Regions from separate parts of the Sporosarcina sp. P37 genome, predicted to be linked through region 1. Evidence: riboswitches for the same ligand, from Rfam matches in the RefSeq annotation. Region 1 holds a riboswitch; each other region holds the start of a gene.
What was found. Region 1 has a riboswitch for S-adenosylmethionine ahead of SporoP37_RS08505 (bifunctional homocysteine S-methyltransferase/methylenetetrahydrofolate reductase). Riboswitches for the same ligand answer to the same signal wherever they lie in the genome.
Positions count from the first base shown of each region.

Region 2: it holds a riboswitch for S-adenosylmethionine, as region 1 does, so the genes downstream of both, metK (methionine adenosyltransferase) here and SporoP37_RS08505 (bifunctional homocysteine S-methyltransferase/methylenetetrahydrofolate reductase) in region 1, are expected to answer to the same signal.
Region 3: it holds a riboswitch for S-adenosylmethionine, as region 1 does, so the genes downstream of both, SporoP37_RS04625 (methionine ABC transporter ATP-binding protein) here and SporoP37_RS08505 (bifunctional homocysteine S-methyltransferase/methylenetetrahydrofolate reductase) in region 1, are expected to answer to the same signal.
Region 4: it holds a riboswitch for S-adenosylmethionine, as region 1 does, so the genes downstream of both, SporoP37_RS07110 (methionine ABC transporter ATP-binding protein) here and SporoP37_RS08505 (bifunctional homocysteine S-methyltransferase/methylenetetrahydrofolate reductase) in region 1, are expected to answer to the same signal.

Region 1 covers NZ_CP015349.1:1,619,769-1,624,073, reverse strand. Annotated here, with positions in the region: gene SporoP37_RS08505 (bifunctional homocysteine S-methyltransferase/methylenetetrahydrofolate reductase) at 1-1,775, opposite strand, end outside; SAM riboswitch class I at 1,858-1,969, opposite strand; gene SporoP37_RS08500 (hypothetical protein) at 2,133-2,330, shown strand; gene SporoP37_RS08495 (biotin transporter BioY) at 2,464-3,063, shown strand; gene bioB (biotin synthase BioB) at 3,063-4,064, shown strand.
Region 2 covers NZ_CP015349.1:785,817-790,121, forward strand. Annotated here, with positions in the region: gene SporoP37_RS04110 (DUF3891 family protein) at 1-400, shown strand, start outside; gene metK (methionine adenosyltransferase) at 449-1,660, opposite strand; SAM riboswitch class I at 1,836-1,955, opposite strand; gene pckA (phosphoenolpyruvate carboxykinase (ATP)) at 2,133-3,725, shown strand; gene SporoP37_RS04125 (hypothetical protein) at 3,873-4,130, opposite strand.
Region 3 covers NZ_CP015349.1:866,463-870,767, forward strand. Annotated here, with positions in the region: gene SporoP37_RS04615 (MetQ/NlpA family ABC transporter substrate-binding protein) at 1-36, opposite strand, end outside; gene SporoP37_RS04620 (methionine ABC transporter permease) at 103-771, opposite strand; gene SporoP37_RS04625 (methionine ABC transporter ATP-binding protein) at 764-1,789, opposite strand; SAM riboswitch class I at 1,937-2,042, opposite strand; gene SporoP37_RS04630 (thioredoxin family protein) at 2,093-2,392, opposite strand; gene SporoP37_RS04635 (toprim domain-containing protein) at 2,385-2,738, opposite strand; gene gcvH (glycine cleavage system protein GcvH) at 2,801-3,181, opposite strand; gene SporoP37_RS04645 (arsenate reductase family protein) at 3,258-3,617, opposite strand; gene SporoP37_RS04650 (acyl-CoA dehydrogenase family protein) at 4,114-4,305, opposite strand, start outside.
Region 4 covers NZ_CP015349.1:1,366,132-1,370,436, forward strand. Annotated here, with positions in the region: gene SporoP37_RS07105 (methionine ABC transporter permease) at 1-234, opposite strand, end outside; gene SporoP37_RS07110 (methionine ABC transporter ATP-binding protein) at 236-1,240, opposite strand; SAM riboswitch class I at 1,355-1,466, opposite strand; gene SporoP37_RS07115 (pyridoxal phosphate-dependent aminotransferase) at 1,696-2,862, shown strand; gene SporoP37_RS07120 (tRNA dihydrouridine synthase) at 2,984-3,946, opposite strand; gene SporoP37_RS07125 (glycine betaine uptake BCCT transporter) at 4,204-4,305, opposite strand, start outside.

The DNA.
Region 1 (4,305 bases):
TCGTAACGCAGGAATGGGGTGATGAGGTACAGGCCGTTAAAATACTTTGCCGCAGTGTCAATAAGTTCCTTGGCAATTTCAATGCCTGTTTCAGTTGCTTTTTTCCGGTCATCACCGCACTCGCGCATTCTTTCCAATACTTCGTCAGACAGCTTAATTCCAGGTACTTCATGATGCAGGAATTCCGCATTCCGTATATTCGTCAATGGCATAATTCCAATGAATATTGGTGTATCCAAATGTTTAGTTGCCTCGTATACTTCGATGATTTTCTCTTTTGTGTAAACTGGCTGCGTAATGAAGTAGTCGGCACCGGCTTCAATCTTCTTCTCCAGCCGCTGCACGGCCCGTTCAACGACGCGCACGTTCGGATTGAAGGCCGCTGAAATAGAGAAATTCGCTTTTTTCCGCAATGGTTTACCGGAGAATGAAATTCCTTCATTCAGTTTCTTGATCAGCTGCAGCAATTCCATGCTTGATACATCGTAGACGCTTGTTGCGCCCGGGAAGTCGCCAACTTTTGTCGGGTCACCTGTAACGGCCAGGATATCGTGTATGCCCAGAGCATCAAGTCCCATTAAATGTGACTGCAGGCCGATTAAGTTATGGTCACGGCAAGTTAAGTGTACAAGGGGACGGACATTATGCTGCATTTTTATAATAGAGCCCATCGCCATATTGCTGATCCGCGGGGAAGCCAGTGAATTATCCGCCATCGTAATTGCATCTACGCCTGCATCATACAGCAGGTTCGCCCCTTTAATGTAATCTTCAGTCTCCAGGTGGCGCGGTGTATCCAGTTCCACAATCACTGTCCGTTCTGTTTTAGCCTTTTCATGGAGCGGCTGATGCTTTACAGGGCCGGCTTCCTGAATCACAATCGGTTTTGATGGCTGTACAACTTTTTTAGTAACAGGTGACAGCCCTTCTAATCGTGTTTTGGCAGCTTTAATATGTTTAGGCGTTGTACCGCAGCATCCGCCGATCAGCCGAACTCCCTGGTCACGCAGCAGCACGGCGGCGCGGCCGAAATACTCTGCTTCTGATTCATACACAATTCGCCCGTCTTCAACATCCAGCAGGCTGGCGTTTGGATAAGCGGATAAAAATGCTTTTTCCGGCAAGGTGACGTTTTCGAATGCCTGAATTGTATGATACGGACCGAGGCGGCAGTTGACTCCTACGATTTCAGCGCCGAGTGAATCGAGCTGATGCAGTGCATCATTCAAGGAAAGTCCGTTTTGTAAAACGCCGGGATCATGCATGGATACTTGGGCAATCAATGGAACATCTGTAATCTCGCGCAACGTGGTTACAACTGAAGACAGTTCCTCGAAATCATAGTACGTCTCCAACAGCAGACCGTCCGGATCACCGGTCAATAATGCATCTGCCTGTTCAAGAACGACTTTCTTAATTTCGTCCAACGTCGCATCGCTTTTGCGAATTCCGCGCAGACCGCCGATCGTCCCTAAAACAAACTGTCCGCCTGGTGCAGCTGCGCGCTTGGCAATTTGAATGGCTGCTTTATTGTAATCTGTTACGCGGTTCTCCAGCCCGTAACGTGCCAGCTTAATAGCGTTCGCACTGTACGTATTCGTTTGAATGATATCTGCTCCTGCCTCAATATAATCCTGGTGAATCTTTTCTATAATTTCGGGCTTTTCTATATTCAGTTCTTCATAACAATAATCAATTCCATAAGAATATAAAATGGTTCCCATCGCCCCATCTGCAGTGAGGACATTTGTTTGAAGTTTCTCCAGCAATGACATAATCCCGTCTCCCCTTTACCGTTATAATTAAAAAAAGCCTTCAAGTATATTAGAAGGCTTTGTAATCTCAATGACTAGTTCCCTCTCATCTTTTCAGTATGACACCATCCCATACTGCTGGAAGTAGCACCTTGCCTAAATAGCTGGTTGCTGAAGCGTCGACGGGCCAGTCCCTCAGCTTCTCTTGATAAGATACGATCTTATTAAATTATTTCGATAATTCTAACCATATCATAGCGGCTTTGTCGGTCATCGTCAAGTGAACGATTAGTGAAGTTCATAAAGATGGTTCGTTTCATAGAGAAACTGCTGCAGATATGATAAAATTGAAAGAATAACTTGAAAAGGTGAGGTATTATGCGGTTTTTTAAATACTCTTTTCCGATCGCTGTTCTTGTAGGCACACTTGCCTGGATTATGCTCGGCAACAGTTACGAAGAAGTTGCTTATGATATGCGGGTGTACATTACGATCGGAGCTGCTATATTCAGCGGTCTGCTTTCCTCCATTTTATTCCGCAAAGAAAAAGAAGAACAGATTGACGAAAAAAAGTAAGGCTGACAGCGCTGTGCTGGCGGTCTTTTTTTTTTGCTTTGTTTTATGTCAACCTATAAAAATATGTTATTGACACAAATTGAGTTAACCATTATCATTTTACTAGTAACTAAAAGAAAAAAGAGGTGTCATAATGACAACAGCAACAGAAAGACGTCCCGTGAGCAAATTCAGTGCACTGACGATTGTATACAGCGGGATGTTTGCAGCTTTGATGATGATTGGAGCGAACATCACTTCATTCGTACCGTTTTTGGTGGTCGGAGGCGTCCCCATCACTTTGCAGACGTTTTTTGCCATCCTGTCAGGTTTATTACTAGGCAGCCTTCTTGGCGCTCTGTCCATGACAGTGTATATGTTAATCGGGCTGGCAGGCGCACCGGTTTTCGCTAAATTTTCGGGCGGCTTTGGCCAAATTTTGAGTCCTACATTTGGTTTTATCGTAACGTTCATTTTAATAGCCTATGTAGCCGGAAAAATCGTAGAGAAAAATCATTCACTGCCTGCATTTATTATTGCAGCATACGTCGCAACAGCAATCAATTACATACTGGGCACGAACTGGATGTATTTGGCCTATAAAATGTGGGCTGCTGCGCCGGAAGTATTCACCTACAAAATAGCCTGGCTGTGGATGGTTCCGCCGTTACCGAAAGATCTTCTTCTGGCAGCGCTGGCAGGTATCTTTGCATTCAGGATTTCAAAACATTTGAAAGTGAGGCGTACATTATAATGGATTATCAACAATTGGCTAATAAAGTTCTTGAGGGGCACGTGCTGAATGATGAGGAAGCGCTCGCAATATTAAACAGCCCTGACGAAGATCTGCTATTATTACTGCACGCGACTTACTCACTTCGATCACATTATTTTGGGAACAAAGTAAAGTTAAACATGATCATTAATACGAAATCAGGTCTTTGTCCAGAGAACTGCGGCTACTGCGCGCAGTCCATAGTTTCTAAGGCGCCGGTCGAGAAATACGCCATGATGAAATCGGAAGAAATTCTTGAAGGTGCAGAACGTGCCGCGGCCAATAAAGCGGGCACCTATTGTATCGTGGCAAGCGGGCGCGGACCGAGGGAAAAAGAACTTGATATTGTCATTGATTCCGTCAGACAGATCAAGGAAAAACACAAAGGGATGACAGTTTGTGCTTGTCTCGGTATTTTAAAACCTGAACAGGCGGTCCGTCTGAAAGAAGCGGGAGTTGACCGCTATAACCACAACTTAAACACGTCCGCGGAACATCATGAGAATATCACGACATCACATACATATGATGATCGCGTAAATACTGTCGGACATGCCAAAGAAGCAGGAATTTCTCCGTGTTCGGGCGTAATTATCGGTATGCGTGAAACAAAACAGGATGTGATATCCATGGCGCACAGCCTTCGCGCGCTCGATGCCGATTCGATACCTGTAAACTTTCTGCACGCGGTGGATGGGACACCGCTGGAAGGAACATCTGAATTGGATCCGCGCTATTGCCTGAAAGTCCTTTGCTTATTCCGCTTTATCAATCCTAGCAAAGAAATCCGCATATCTGGAGGACGTGAAGTAAACCTGCGGAGTCTCCAGCCGCTCGGCCTCTACGCCGCCAACTCTATCTTCATCGGTGACTACCTGACAACAGCAGGCCAGGAAAACGATCAGGATCGAAAAATGCTCGAAGACATGGGCTTTGAAGTAGACTTGGAACCATTACGGCAAGAACCGGTAACTATATAGCACGAAAAGAACTGTCCCGGAATCAGCTTCCGGCGACAGTTTTTTTGACTGAAGGGAGGAGCGGGTACTCGATTCCCTGCGGCAGCTGCTGTTGACTGGAATATCTGTCAGCGGCGTTGCGGTACTCTTCTTGCATTTTGTCTAGAGTGAAATTGAATAATCAGCAGCCGACAGTGACAACCTAGCATCAGATTAACTTTTAACTTCTTGAGGTATACATACAAACAAATCAATTGCATCC
Region 2 (4,305 bases), 830 kb from region 1:
TGAACGCCTGCGCAGGGAGCGATTGTCCGAAAAGATAGAAGGATTTGATGCCGTTTTATTTGAAAAACATTTTGCATTGCTGCAGCTTGGCGATAATTTTTCTTTATACTGCTGCCTGAATGATCCGGGCGCCGATAAAATGAATGAACATCCGTTCTTTCAGCAGGGTATTCCATCGCCATTTATTTTCCCTTCACTGCCGAAGGAAAAGATCGGCATCCGCTATACTGATCCACATACAATTCGGATTGAAGAATTTCCGTTCCGTGAAACCTTTGACGTGAAAGTGAAACAAAAAACTGTTCTAAAAAAAGATATAGCGGATCAAGGTTTCCAATCTGCTTATGCTCATGCAATGTACGAAACGATTACATTGCGCATTGCAGCTGAAGACAAATAAAAAAATGCAGAAAGAGGAAATTGACTCCCCTTTCTGCATGAATCGATATTATTGTTCTACGCTGACTTGACCAGCCAGTTCTTTCAGTGCATCTACTTTATCAGTCTGCTCCCATGGCAATTCGATATCAGTGCGGCCAAAGTGGCCATATGCTGCTGTCTGCTTATAGATCGGACGACGAAGATCCAGCATTTTGATAATGCCTGCAGGACGGAGGTCGAACAGCTCACGGACGAACTCGACCAATTGTGTTTCAGACAGTTTACCTGTATCAAACGTATTGATGGAAATGGAAACCGGGCTTGCCACACCAATTGCATAAGCCAGCTGAACTTCACAGTGCTCTGCCAAGCCTGCTGCTACGATATTCTTTGCAACATAACGGGCTGCATAAGAAGCAGAACGGTCAACTTTTGTCGCGTCTTTACCAGAGAATGCACCGCCGCCGTGACGGGCATAACCGCCGTACGTATCCACGATAATCTTACGTCCAGTCAGACCGGAATCACCTTGAGGGCCGCCGACTACGAAGCTTCCTGTCGGGTTGATGAAGTATTTCGTCTGTTCATCGAGCAAGTTTTTAGGCACTACTGCATCGATGACTACTCTTTTTATATCCTTCTCGATTTGATCGAGCGTCGCTTCCGGGTGATGCTGAGTCGAAATAACAATGGTGTCGATGCGTACAGGATTATTATCTTTATCATACTCCACTGTCACCTGTGTTTTACCGTCAGGACGCAAATAAGGAATCAGTTCCTCTTTACGCGCTTCAGCCAATCGGCGTGCTAATTTATGTGAAAGACTGATTGGTAAAGGCATTAATTCCGGCGTTTCATTACAAGCATAACCGAACATCAGCCCCTGGTCACCCGCTCCGATTGCATCGAGCTCTTCATCTGACATCGAGCCTTCGCGTGCTTCCAGCGCCACATTGACACTTGCTGCAATTTCAGGTGATTGTTCATCAATGGATGTCAGCACAGCTGAAGTTTCATAATCAAAGCCGTATTTCGCACGCACATAGCCGATTTCCTTCACTGTATCACGAACGACTTTCGGGATATCTACATACGTTGATGTAGTGATTTCCCCCATTACTAATACGAGACCTGTAGTGATGCTCGTTTCACACGCTACACGTGCATTTGGATCTTCCAGCAAAATTGCATCCAGAATTGCATCTGAAATTTGGTCGCACATCTTGTCAGGATGGCCTTCTGTCACTGATTCTGATGTAAACAGTCGACGATTTGTCATGTATGTTTCCCCCTATTAAGCAACTTGATACGGTACTCTCATAAGTCCCTGGTAAAGTTCCACGCCTAGACGTCAAGCATATACCATAAGGATTCAGGGCCGGAAAATATAAAAAGCCCTTCACTCATATTCAATCCATGAGTAAAAGGCAAAATTTCACGCGCTGCACCTTTCACTCTTATCGTCCAAGGAATTAAACCTTGCTTCAGGTTTGGCACCTTCGCGCGAGACATACGTCTTTTGCAGGTTGCCGGGTTTCACAGGGCCTGTACCCTCCACCAACTCGGGATAAGAGTATCCGTTCATGTCACATCGTATTAAAAAGTTTGCATTTTGTCAAACTTTTTCCCCTGAATCACTTGAGTTTTCAATTAGTATAGATTATTATTCTTAATGTGTTATACTATTTACGAATTAGGATATTCTCATCTAAATAAAAATTAAACGACTACGCAAAGGACGGTATGTAAACATGATATCTGCAAAAATTGATGATAGTTTAAAAAGTCTTCTAAGTGGAAGCAACGTGACGATCCAAGCGTCTGTGGCAGAGTTGACAGAAAAAGCAGCAGCAAGAAATGAAGCACAGCTTTCAGCAGACGGTGCAGTCGCTGCGCGTACTGGTAAATATACAGGACGCTCTCCTAAGGACAAATTCATCGTAGAAGATGCAGTGTCTAAGGATAAAGTAGACTGGGGCAACGTTAACCGTCCGATTTCTGAAGAAGTCTTTGATTCATTATACACGAAAGTGATTGAACATTTAGGGAAAAAAGAAGAACTTTTCGTATTTAAAGGATTTGCGGGTGCAGATAAAGACTCCCAGCTGTCGATTCAAGTCATCAATGAACTGGCTTGGCAGAACTTGTTCGTTCACCAGCTGTTCATCCGTCCGACTGCCGAGGAATTGAAATCACACGAAGCACAATTCACTATTTTGGCTGCTCCTTCTTTTAAAGCAGATCCCAAAGTGGATGGAACAAATTCCGAGACATTTATCATTGTATCTCTTGAGAAGCGAATTGTCTTAATCGGCGGTACTGAATATGCGGGAGAAATGAAAAAGTCCATTTTCTCTGTTATGAACTTCTTGCTTCCTGAACAAGGAATTCTTTCTATGCACTGTTCAGCCAACGTTGGCGATGAAGGTGATGTAACATTGTTCTTCGGTCTTTCCGGAACAGGTAAAACTACACTTTCAGCAGACGCTAACCGCAAGCTGATCGGAGACGACGAGCACGGCTGGTCCGACAACGGCGTATTTAATATTGAAGGCGGCTGCTATGCGAAATGCATCAACCTCTCAGAAGAAAAAGAACCAGAAATCTTTGGCGCCATCCGTTTTGGTTCCGTATTGGAAAACGTAGTGCTGGATGAAGATACCCGCATTCCTGACTATGATGATAACGCGCTGACTGAAAACACACGTGCTGCATACCCTATCGAATATATCGATAATATTGTTACACCATCTGTTGCAGGTCACCCGAAAAACATCATCTTCTTGACTGCTGATGCTTCCGGCGTATTGCCTCCAATCTCGATTCTTACTAAGGAACAGGCTATGTACCACTTCCTGAGCGGCTTCACTTCCAAGCTTGCTGGAACTGAGCGTGGAATTACTACACCTGAACCAACATTCTCTACTTGCTTCGGTTCACCGTTCCTGCCGCTTCCTGCTGCGACATATGCAGAGATGCTTGGGAAGAAAATCGAAGAGCACGGCGCGAAAGTATTCCTGGTCAACACAGGCTGGACAGGCGGAATTTACGGTGTAGGTTCACGCATGAACTTAGGCTACACACGCACAATGGTGCGCGCTGCTATCGCCGGTAAATTGGATAATGTAGAAACGAAAAAGAACGAAATCTTCGGATTAAATATGCCTGTGGAAATCGAAGGCGTGCCAAACAATGTACTGCACCCTCGTTATGCATGGGAAGATCCGAATGAATACGATAAAGAAGCAAATCGCTTAGCCGATGCGTTCCGTGAGAACTTCAAGAAGTTCGACCACGTGTCAGAAGATATCGCAATCAAAGGCGGACCGCCAGTAAGAAACTAATACCATAATAAAAGAGGCTATCCATGAAGTCATCAGACCTTCATGCGATAGCCTCTTTTTGGCATGGATAACGGCTATGAACTCACTGCAGTGCTGGGGGCGAATGGCTGTGCAGCCTGCGTTCTGCTCCTTTGCATCATGAATGGATTACATAATCTGACGTCTTTGTGATAAGAGAAGCAAAACGGCATTGAACTCACTGCGGCGCTGGCGGATGGCTTCCGCAATGAGCCAGACAGGAAGTACGCCTGTCAGTCTCATCGCTACGCCTACCGCTTGTAAGGCGCCTTCGTTTAGTGAGCGGAAATCACTTTGGCTACTGATTTTTGAAATGTGACGAGCAAGTGCTGTGCAGATGGTTTTCTGCTTTTTGCATCGAAAATGGAATACACCAGTTGCCGTCATTGTTATAAGAGAAGCATAACGTCCTTGGACCCACTGCGGCGCTGGCGGATGGCTACGCAATGAGCCAGACAGGAAGAACGCCTGACTGTCTCATCACTTCGCCGACCGCTTGTAAGGCGCCTCCGTTCAGTTAGGGGGAAGCAGAACATGACACGTCATTTGCCAAAGCATACGC
Region 3 (4,305 bases), 750 kb from region 1:
TGCCGCCGCGAATAGACCAAATAAAAACTTCTTCATCTTCACATTTCTCCCTCTCCATTACTGGATTATATTTATGGTTGACAGGTTTCCCTGAAAATCCTGTTATCGCTTGTCCATACGTTTTACAAAGAAATCACCGATAAACTGAATGATGAATACGATGATCAAAACTAAAATTGTCGCCATCATCGTCACATCGCCGCGGTTACGCTGGAACCCTTCCAAATACGCAAGTGTACCGAGTCCCCCGGCGCCGATTACCCCTGCCATCGCTGTATATCCGACCAGCGCAATTGACGTCACTGTAATCCCAGACACTAGCGCGGGCATGGATTCAGGCAACAGCACTTTGAAAATGATGGTAGAAGTTTTCGCACCCATTGAACGTGCCGCTTCGATAACTCCTTTATCAATTTCTTGCAGCGCAATCAGCACCATGCGTCCGTAGAACGGTGCTGCGCCGATAATTAACGCTGGCAACGCGGCATTCGGTCCGCGCATACTTCCAATAAGCAAATTAGTCAGAGGCAGCAATAAAATAATCAAAATGATAAACGGAATGGACCGGAACACATTGACAAATGCCCCTGTAAAGACATTGGTGATTTTATTGGCCCAGAGTTGCCCCGGACTTGTCAGGAATAGCAGCAAACCGAGTGCGACACCAAAAATAAACGTGAATAACGTGGAGTACGCGGACATATAAAGTGTCTCGCCCGTCGCCGCCCACATTTTCTCCCAATTGACGTTCGGGAACCACTGCTCAATCATTCTTCAGCACCTCCGTCTTCACTTCATTGGCATCTAAGAAAGCGATCGCTTCATCAACAACCGCCGCGTCCCCTGCCAGCTGCAAGACCAGTGTGCCGTACGCGCCGTCCCGTGTAGTCGAGATATTTCCCTGGACGATATTGACCTCAATCGGGTATTTCCGGATCAGCTCAGCAAGGACAGGCTGCTCTGTACGCTCCCCGATGAAGGCTAGCTTAATCAGCTTTCCGTGTGGAGTTTCCTCCTGCAGGTGTGCGATCGCTGCGTCTGTATCGCCAGTGTCGGTCACCTGTGAAATAAAACGCTTTGTAATGTCAGCCTGCGGAGATTGAAAGACGTCGAGCACGTTGCCGATCTCCACGACCTTCCCTGCTTCCATGACTGCTACACGATGGCAAATCTTACGGATAACATGCATTTCATGCGTGATAAGGACAATAGTCAGTCCAAGACGTTCATTGATGTCTGTCAATAAATCGAGGATTGCATTTGTCGTTTCAGGATCAAGCGCGGATGTCGCTTCATCACAAAGTAGTACTTCCGGGTCATTCGCAAGTGCGCGCGCGATGCCGACACGTTGTTTTTGACCGCCTGATAACTGTGCGGGATAAGCTTTTTCACGGCCAGTCAACCCGACCAGATCTATCAGTTCTTTTACTTTTTGCTTGCGAACCGATTTTTTCACACCCGCAATTTCGAGCGGGAACATAATATTCTCTTCCACGGTTCTTGACCACAGCAAGTTAAAGTGCTGGAAGATCATACTGATTTTCTGACGGGCATTGCGAAGACCGGCTCCTTTTAATGTCGTCATTTCCTGTCCGTGAATCATAATGCTGCCGGACGTGGGTGTTTCAAGACCATTCAGCAGCCGAATCAAAGTACTTTTTCCTGCACCACTGTAACCGATGACGCCGAAAATTTCTCCTTCTTTGATGGTTAGCGATACATCATCTACCGCGATTATTTCTGAACGGTTCAAATGGAATTTTTTATGAACGTTTGTTAGTTGAATCATTTTCTGCACCACCTCATGTAATCCTCTTTCATTGTCTTCTAACGCCTGCCGGAGCTTAACGGCGTCTTTCGCTTTTGGTAATAAAAAAACCTTTCTGCGGACAAGCAGAAAGGCCGAACGTATAAGTCATTATGTACGTTTCCATTTCTCTCATCTGTCAAAGCGACTTGCTCTGAGTGAATTGGCACCATTTCACAAATGTGACGGTTGCCGGGCTTCATAGGGCACTTCCCTCCACCGCTCTATATAAGAGTTTTGTATTCAGTTGATTACCCTACTTATACCACACATTGAATTCCATTGTCAACTGAGTTTCCCGAGTAGAAACGGCACGGATTGAAAGGCATAAATCTTTTCAATTGGCTGCCCTTTACGATGAATGAGCAGGCACGGCACACTTTCGATTTCATATTCAATTGCAATTTCCTGAACATAGTTTAAATCTGCTTTTCCGATAGGTAACTTCGGACGCATCGTTTCAATTACATTCAGCATTTTGGAAGCAACTGCACATGTACCGCACATCGGGGTAAATAAATAGAAAGCGGCCACTTGCTCTGCCGCCTGTGCACGCTGCCAGTCTTCTATTGTCCAGTTATTCATGAGGTCCACCTGCCAAGTAGTTCGGATGTACTTTAAAATTGGCGGCCGCTAAAATGGCAGCCAATAATTTGACGGGGGTCGTTTCCACTTCACGGTAGAGACGGTCCGTATATAAATGTCTCGCTTCCGGATACAGTTGTTTGAAGAGCTTGCGAATAGAATCGCCTGAAGCGTCCGCATCCAGAAAAACGAAGAGTTCCTGTTGTTCGTAGGGTGCCAGCAGTTCTTCAATATGGTACGGACTGATGGTGCCGTTAGTACAGAGAATCTCCACCGGCTCAGCAAGGATCGGCAACAGCCGCTTGCGGTCGGAGCCGCCTTCCACAATTAGAACTTTCGTGTCCATGCTGTTTCCTCCCAGCGTATAAAAAAAGCGCTGAAACGTTCCAGCGCATTTAAATTTCGGTATTATTCAGCTGTCATTTCCTCGTACTGCTCAGCTGTCATTAACGCATCAAGTTCAGCTTTGTCTTCGATTTCGACAACAACCATCCACGCATCTTCATATGGAGATTCGTTAACTAATTCCGGGCTGTCTTCCAGATTTTCGTTTACTTCCACAACTTTACCAGTCAGTGGAGCGTATAATTCTGAAACAGTTTTCACTGATTCAACGCTTCCGAAAGGCTCGTCTGATTTCAATTGATCGCCTACTTGCGGCAATTCAACGAACACGATGTCCCCCAGTTCAGACTGTGCGAAATGTGTGATTCCAATTCGGTATTTACCGTCTTCTTCTTTTACCCATTCATGCTCTTCTGAATAACGCAATTCTTTTGGTGTGCTCATGTCGTTACCTCCAAAATTATAATAGTTTGTCTTTATTCAGTTTGCCATAGTTCCCCTGTAAAAACAAGAAACTAAATCATTTCTTCCACGTTTCTGAAAACGCGGTTTCATTAAATCCGACGGTAACTTTTTGGCCGTCAGAGACGATCGGCCGTTTAATGAGCATCCCGTCCGAAGCGAGCAATGTGATTTTTTCATCGTCTGTCATAGTTGGCAGTTTGTCTTTTAAGTTAAGCTCACGATATTTCTTGCCGCTTGTGTTGAACAACTTTTTCATTTCAAGGCCGGAGTTCTTGATCATCGTGCGCAGTTCGTCTTCGCCTGGAGGTTGTTCTGCAATGTTTTTTTCCTCGAATGAAATCCCTTCATTCTCAAGCCATTTCTTCGCTTTGCGGCACGTGGTGCATTTTGGATAACCGTAGTATGTCATAGTCATAATGGAATCCTCCTTTTTTTCAGTATAGCAAATAAGCGTATGCTGATGCCAACCAAGCGACGGGTCACTTTTTTTAGACTTTGAGAGGCTGGAGTTTGGCCAGGGGCGGGGATGGGCGCTTCGGAGGGGACGCTTTCCCGGGGGCCCGCGGTGAGCCAGCCAGGTCGCGTTGCTTCCTTTGGCTGTCTCGCCTGTCGGGCTGATCCTCCGGGAGTCGCCTCTCCTGCGCGCCAATCCCTTGCAACGCAAGCGGGTGATACTTATTGATGCTCACTGAATTGGAGTTGTAATCGTTATACAAGTATCTGAACTTGAACTTCATCAGGTTCTAAGACAAAATTAATTTCCAAACTACTTATAGGGCGTAATCCAAGTCCCGCCGCTATTCACGCAGGATTGAAGCGGGGCTGATGGCGGCTCCCAATGGATTAGCCAGAGCTTCAACCCGCACCACAAAAAAACGCCCCACACAGGAGGCGTCTAGTGTACGTTATGATTACACGATGTATTTTTCTGCTTCGATCAGCTTTTCTGCCGCTTCACGCTTTTTCGCAATCAGGTTGTATGGATTGTTACGAGTCAGCTTGCGCAATGCAGAGAGCATCATGCGCTGGTTGTCGCCGTCGACTGCTGCGAGCAGTATTTCTTTCGCCGCCGCTTCGATGCGTCCAAACGCTTCCTGACAGAA
Region 4 (4,305 bases), 250 kb from region 1:
TACAAGCAAAATAATGAACGGAATAGAACGGACGACATTGACGAAAAATCCGACTATAGAGTTAATTGCACGATTCTCCAGAATTAATCCTTTATCCGTTGTAAATAACAGAACCCCAGGCGGCAGACCGATAACTAAAGCAATGGAAAGTGAAATACCGATCATATATAACGTTTCGCCGAAAGCTTTTGTGATATCCGGCATCAGTTCTATGATATGGGACACATCGAACATATTATCGGATCACCTCCACTTCAGCATTTTGTTCCAGTATGTATGCAATGGCCTGCTCTACATCTTCGCGCGCTCCCTGTAATTCCATCAAGAAAATCCCGAGTGCCCGTTCCTGAATATATTCAATCGACCCGTGCAGGAAATTCCCTTTGACTTTATACTTCTGCATCGTATCGGAAATTACACCTTCCATTGCGACTTCACCTTTAAACGTGATTTTTATCAATGTGCCGGCTAGGCCGGCAGTGACACTTTCAGGAATATCATAAGAAACCACACTGCTGATAAACTCCTTCGTCAAAGGTTGAACAGGATTAGCAAAAATGTCATACACCGGACCTTCTTCAATCACTTTGCCCGCTTGCATAATCGCCATCCGATCACAAATCTCTTTTACCACATTCATCTCATGTGTAATTAAAACTATTGTGATGTTCAACTCTTTATTGATCTTTTTCAGCAGACGCAAAATGGACATAGTTGTGTTAGGATCCAGTGCGGATGTCGCTTCATCGCAAAGCAGCACAGATGGATTATTGGCTAACGCTCTTGCAATACCGACACGCTGCTTCTGTCCCCCGCTCAACTGCGCAGGATATACATTGCGCTTGTCAGACAGTCCTACCATTTCAAGCAGTTCCATGACACGTGCCTCTATTTTGTCTGAAGGCATTTTTGCCGCCCGCAGTGCAAATGCAATGTTTTCGAATATCGTCTTTTGGCTGATTAAATAAAAGTGCTGAAAAATCATCCCTATTTTCAAACGTGCCTGCCGAAGCTGTGCTCCCGATAACTTCGTTAAATCTACATCGTCGATTAAAATAGTGCCGCTTGTAGGCTTTTCCAACAAATTCAAACAGCGTATGAGAGAACTTTTTCCCGCTCCGGAATATCCGACAATGCCAAATATTTCCCCGGTCCCGATGTCCAGTGATACATCATCTACACCTTTTACCACTTTATCTTTTGTCTGATACGCCTTAGACAAATGTTGTATTTGAATCATGTTCTCCCTTCTTTCTGTATCCCAGCAGTTACTAAGTACATGCAGCTGAAATTAATCTTTTATATTAAAAAACTTCTTTCATTTTCTAAATGAAAGAAGTACTGAACTATTCTCAGCTTATCTCTCAGATGGAAAACCATTCTGCAGGATTTGGCACCTTCCTTGTTTCATTCAAGGGGTTGCTGGACTTCATCGGGCCTTTTCCCTCAGTCGCTCTCGATAAGAGATTTCTATTAAATTCTATGCGTAAAATATATACTAGTCTGAATTAATTAAACTGTCAAGCTGATTCACGCTATATTTTCATAAAATCCGACTTTTTCTATCAGTATTATTTTTTCTCCATCGATTCATTGCATTATCCGGCATTGAATTACAATCCTTCTATTGTAAAGTCTAGTATGATCTATGTATACTTAACGCAAATACCTCATCAGAGAAAGAAGGAATAGACTATGGCTTTGTCCAATCGGTTACAAAAGCTCCCTCCGCATTTCTTTACGTTATTACTGGAAAAAGTAGAAAAGGCACAGGCTGAAGGCAGAGACGTTATTAATCTGGGACGCGGAAACCCTGATCAGCCAACACCTACACATATTATTAAAGCGCTGCAGGAAGCTGTTGAAGATCCGGCCACACATGGCTATTCTCCATTTAGAGGAACACTTGCGCTGAAACAAGCGGTGGCAGAATACTATCAGCGGGAATATAACGTCACAATTGATCCTGAAACAGAAGTTGCGGTACTCGGAGGCACGAAAATTGGCGTCGTAGAACTGCCGCTGGCTATTATGAATGCAGGCGAATTATTACTCCTGCCCGATCCGGGGTACCCTGACTATTTATCGGGAGTCAGTTTAGCGGATATCCGATTTGAAACGATGCCGCTGCGCAAGGAAAATGATTTTCTTCCTGATTATGAAGAATTAACTGACGAGCAGAAAAAAGATGCTAAACTGATGTACTTGAATTATCCGAGTAATCCTACAGGCGTGACAGCAACACCTGAATTTTATGAAAAGACGGTGGCTTTCGCCAAAGAAAATCAAATTGCTGTTTTACAGGATTTTGCGTATGGAGGAATTGGTTTTGAAGGCAAGAAGCCAATCAGTTTTTTACAAACTGAAGGAGCAAAGGATGTTGGCATTGAAATGCTGTCCCTCTCTAAAATGTATAATATGGCAGGCTGGCGCGTCGGCTTTGCGGTCGGTAATCCTGAAATAGTGGAAGCATTAAATCTGTTGCAGGACCACTTATTTACAAGCATCTTCCCTGCGGTTCAGCGGGCGGCAATCGAGGCTTTAACAGGCCCGCAGCAATGCGTAGAAGAGTTAGTGGCGCTTTATCAGAGCCGCCTGACAGTATTGCTCACAGAGTGCGAACGCATCGGCTGGGATGTAACAGCGCCTACTGGTTCATTTTTCGCCTGGCTTCCAGTTCCCGACGGATTTACAAGCGAAACCTTTGCTAATTTATTGCTGGATAAAGCAGATGTTGCGGTATCTCCTGGAAACGGGTTTGGCGCGCACGGCGAAGGATATATTCGCGTCGGTTTATTAGAGAGTGAAGAACGTCTGGAAGAAGCCGTGCGCCGCATCGAAAAGCTCGGTTTATTTAAGTAAGAAGACGCTCATCTTACATGAAGTAAATAAAAAGCCTCCTTGTGATCCCGTTATATTCCGGAATCACAAGGAGGCTTTTGTTGTGAGTGTACAAATAACTGCTGTCATTTCAAAAAGAAGGTCAGTCCAGATCCACACTATTTAACAATGCACGCACTTCATCAGTCGTATTCGTGCTCATCAGTTCATTTCTGAGTTCAGCCGCACCGCGGAACCCTTTAATATAAATCTTAAAAAATCGGCGCAGCGGTTTAAATAACCGCGGTTCAAGCTCTGTCGAATATTTATCAAAAAGATCCAGGTGAATACGCAAAAGATCCAGCAGTTCTTTATGATCATGCTCTCTCTTCTCTGTTTCAAATGCAAATGGATTGTGGAATATTCCGCGGCCAATCATAACCCCATCTACGCCATACTTTTCTACAAGCTCGAGACCCATTTGGCGATCGAGAATGTCTCCGTTAATAGTCAGCAGCGTATCAGGTGCTATTTCATCGCGAAGTTTCTTGATTTCAGGAATTAACTCCCAATGCGCATTCCCGTTGCTCATCTCTTTGCGGGTGCGCAGATGGATTGACAGATTGGCGATATCTTGCTCCAGCACATGTCTGAGCCATGTGCGCCACTCTTCAATATCTGTGTAGCCAAGGCGGGTTTTCACACTGACAGGCAATCCCCCTGCCTTCGCTGCCTGTATGATGGCGGCTGCCGTGTCGGGACGATTGATCAGACCGCTCCCCTTGCCTTTTGTCGCCACATTCGGCACAGGACAGCCCATGTTAATATCCAACCCTTTAAACCCAAGTTCCGCCATCCCTATGCTCATCTCGCGAAAATGCTCAGGCTTATCCCCCCATATATGTGCGACAATCGGCTGTTCATCTTCCGTGAATGCCAAACGGCCGCGCACACTGAAAATACCTTCCGGATGGCAAAAGCTTTCTGTATTCGTAAACTCGGTGAAGAAGACATCCGGCCGTGCCGCTTTACTTACAACATGGCGAAACACGACATCCGTTACATCTTCCATCGGTGCTAATATAAAAAACGGCCACGGTAAATCACGCCAGAAATTAGTGCTCATCGTTACGTTCAAATCCTCTCTTCATAACTTGCCTATGTGTATGAATACTTCAGCTTTCCTGAACATACATAAACTGTGCACAGGCCAGTCTTTCTATTATACAAAAGAAATGATGGTGAATTCCACTATCTTTTAGTAAGCATTGAAAAAAGCAGCTGTAACAATCATCCTGGCGTTTATTTGACAGAAGTAAAACCGCTGCTGTCAGATGAGCAGCGGTTTCGTATATTTTGCATAAAGAATTGGGTGTACTCGCTCTATCTGCGTCTTATTTTTTCACTGCCCAGCGCCTTCATCAGCGATATGACCATAAGCAGCATGACGAATGAAAATGGCAGGGCAGCGATAATGATCGTATT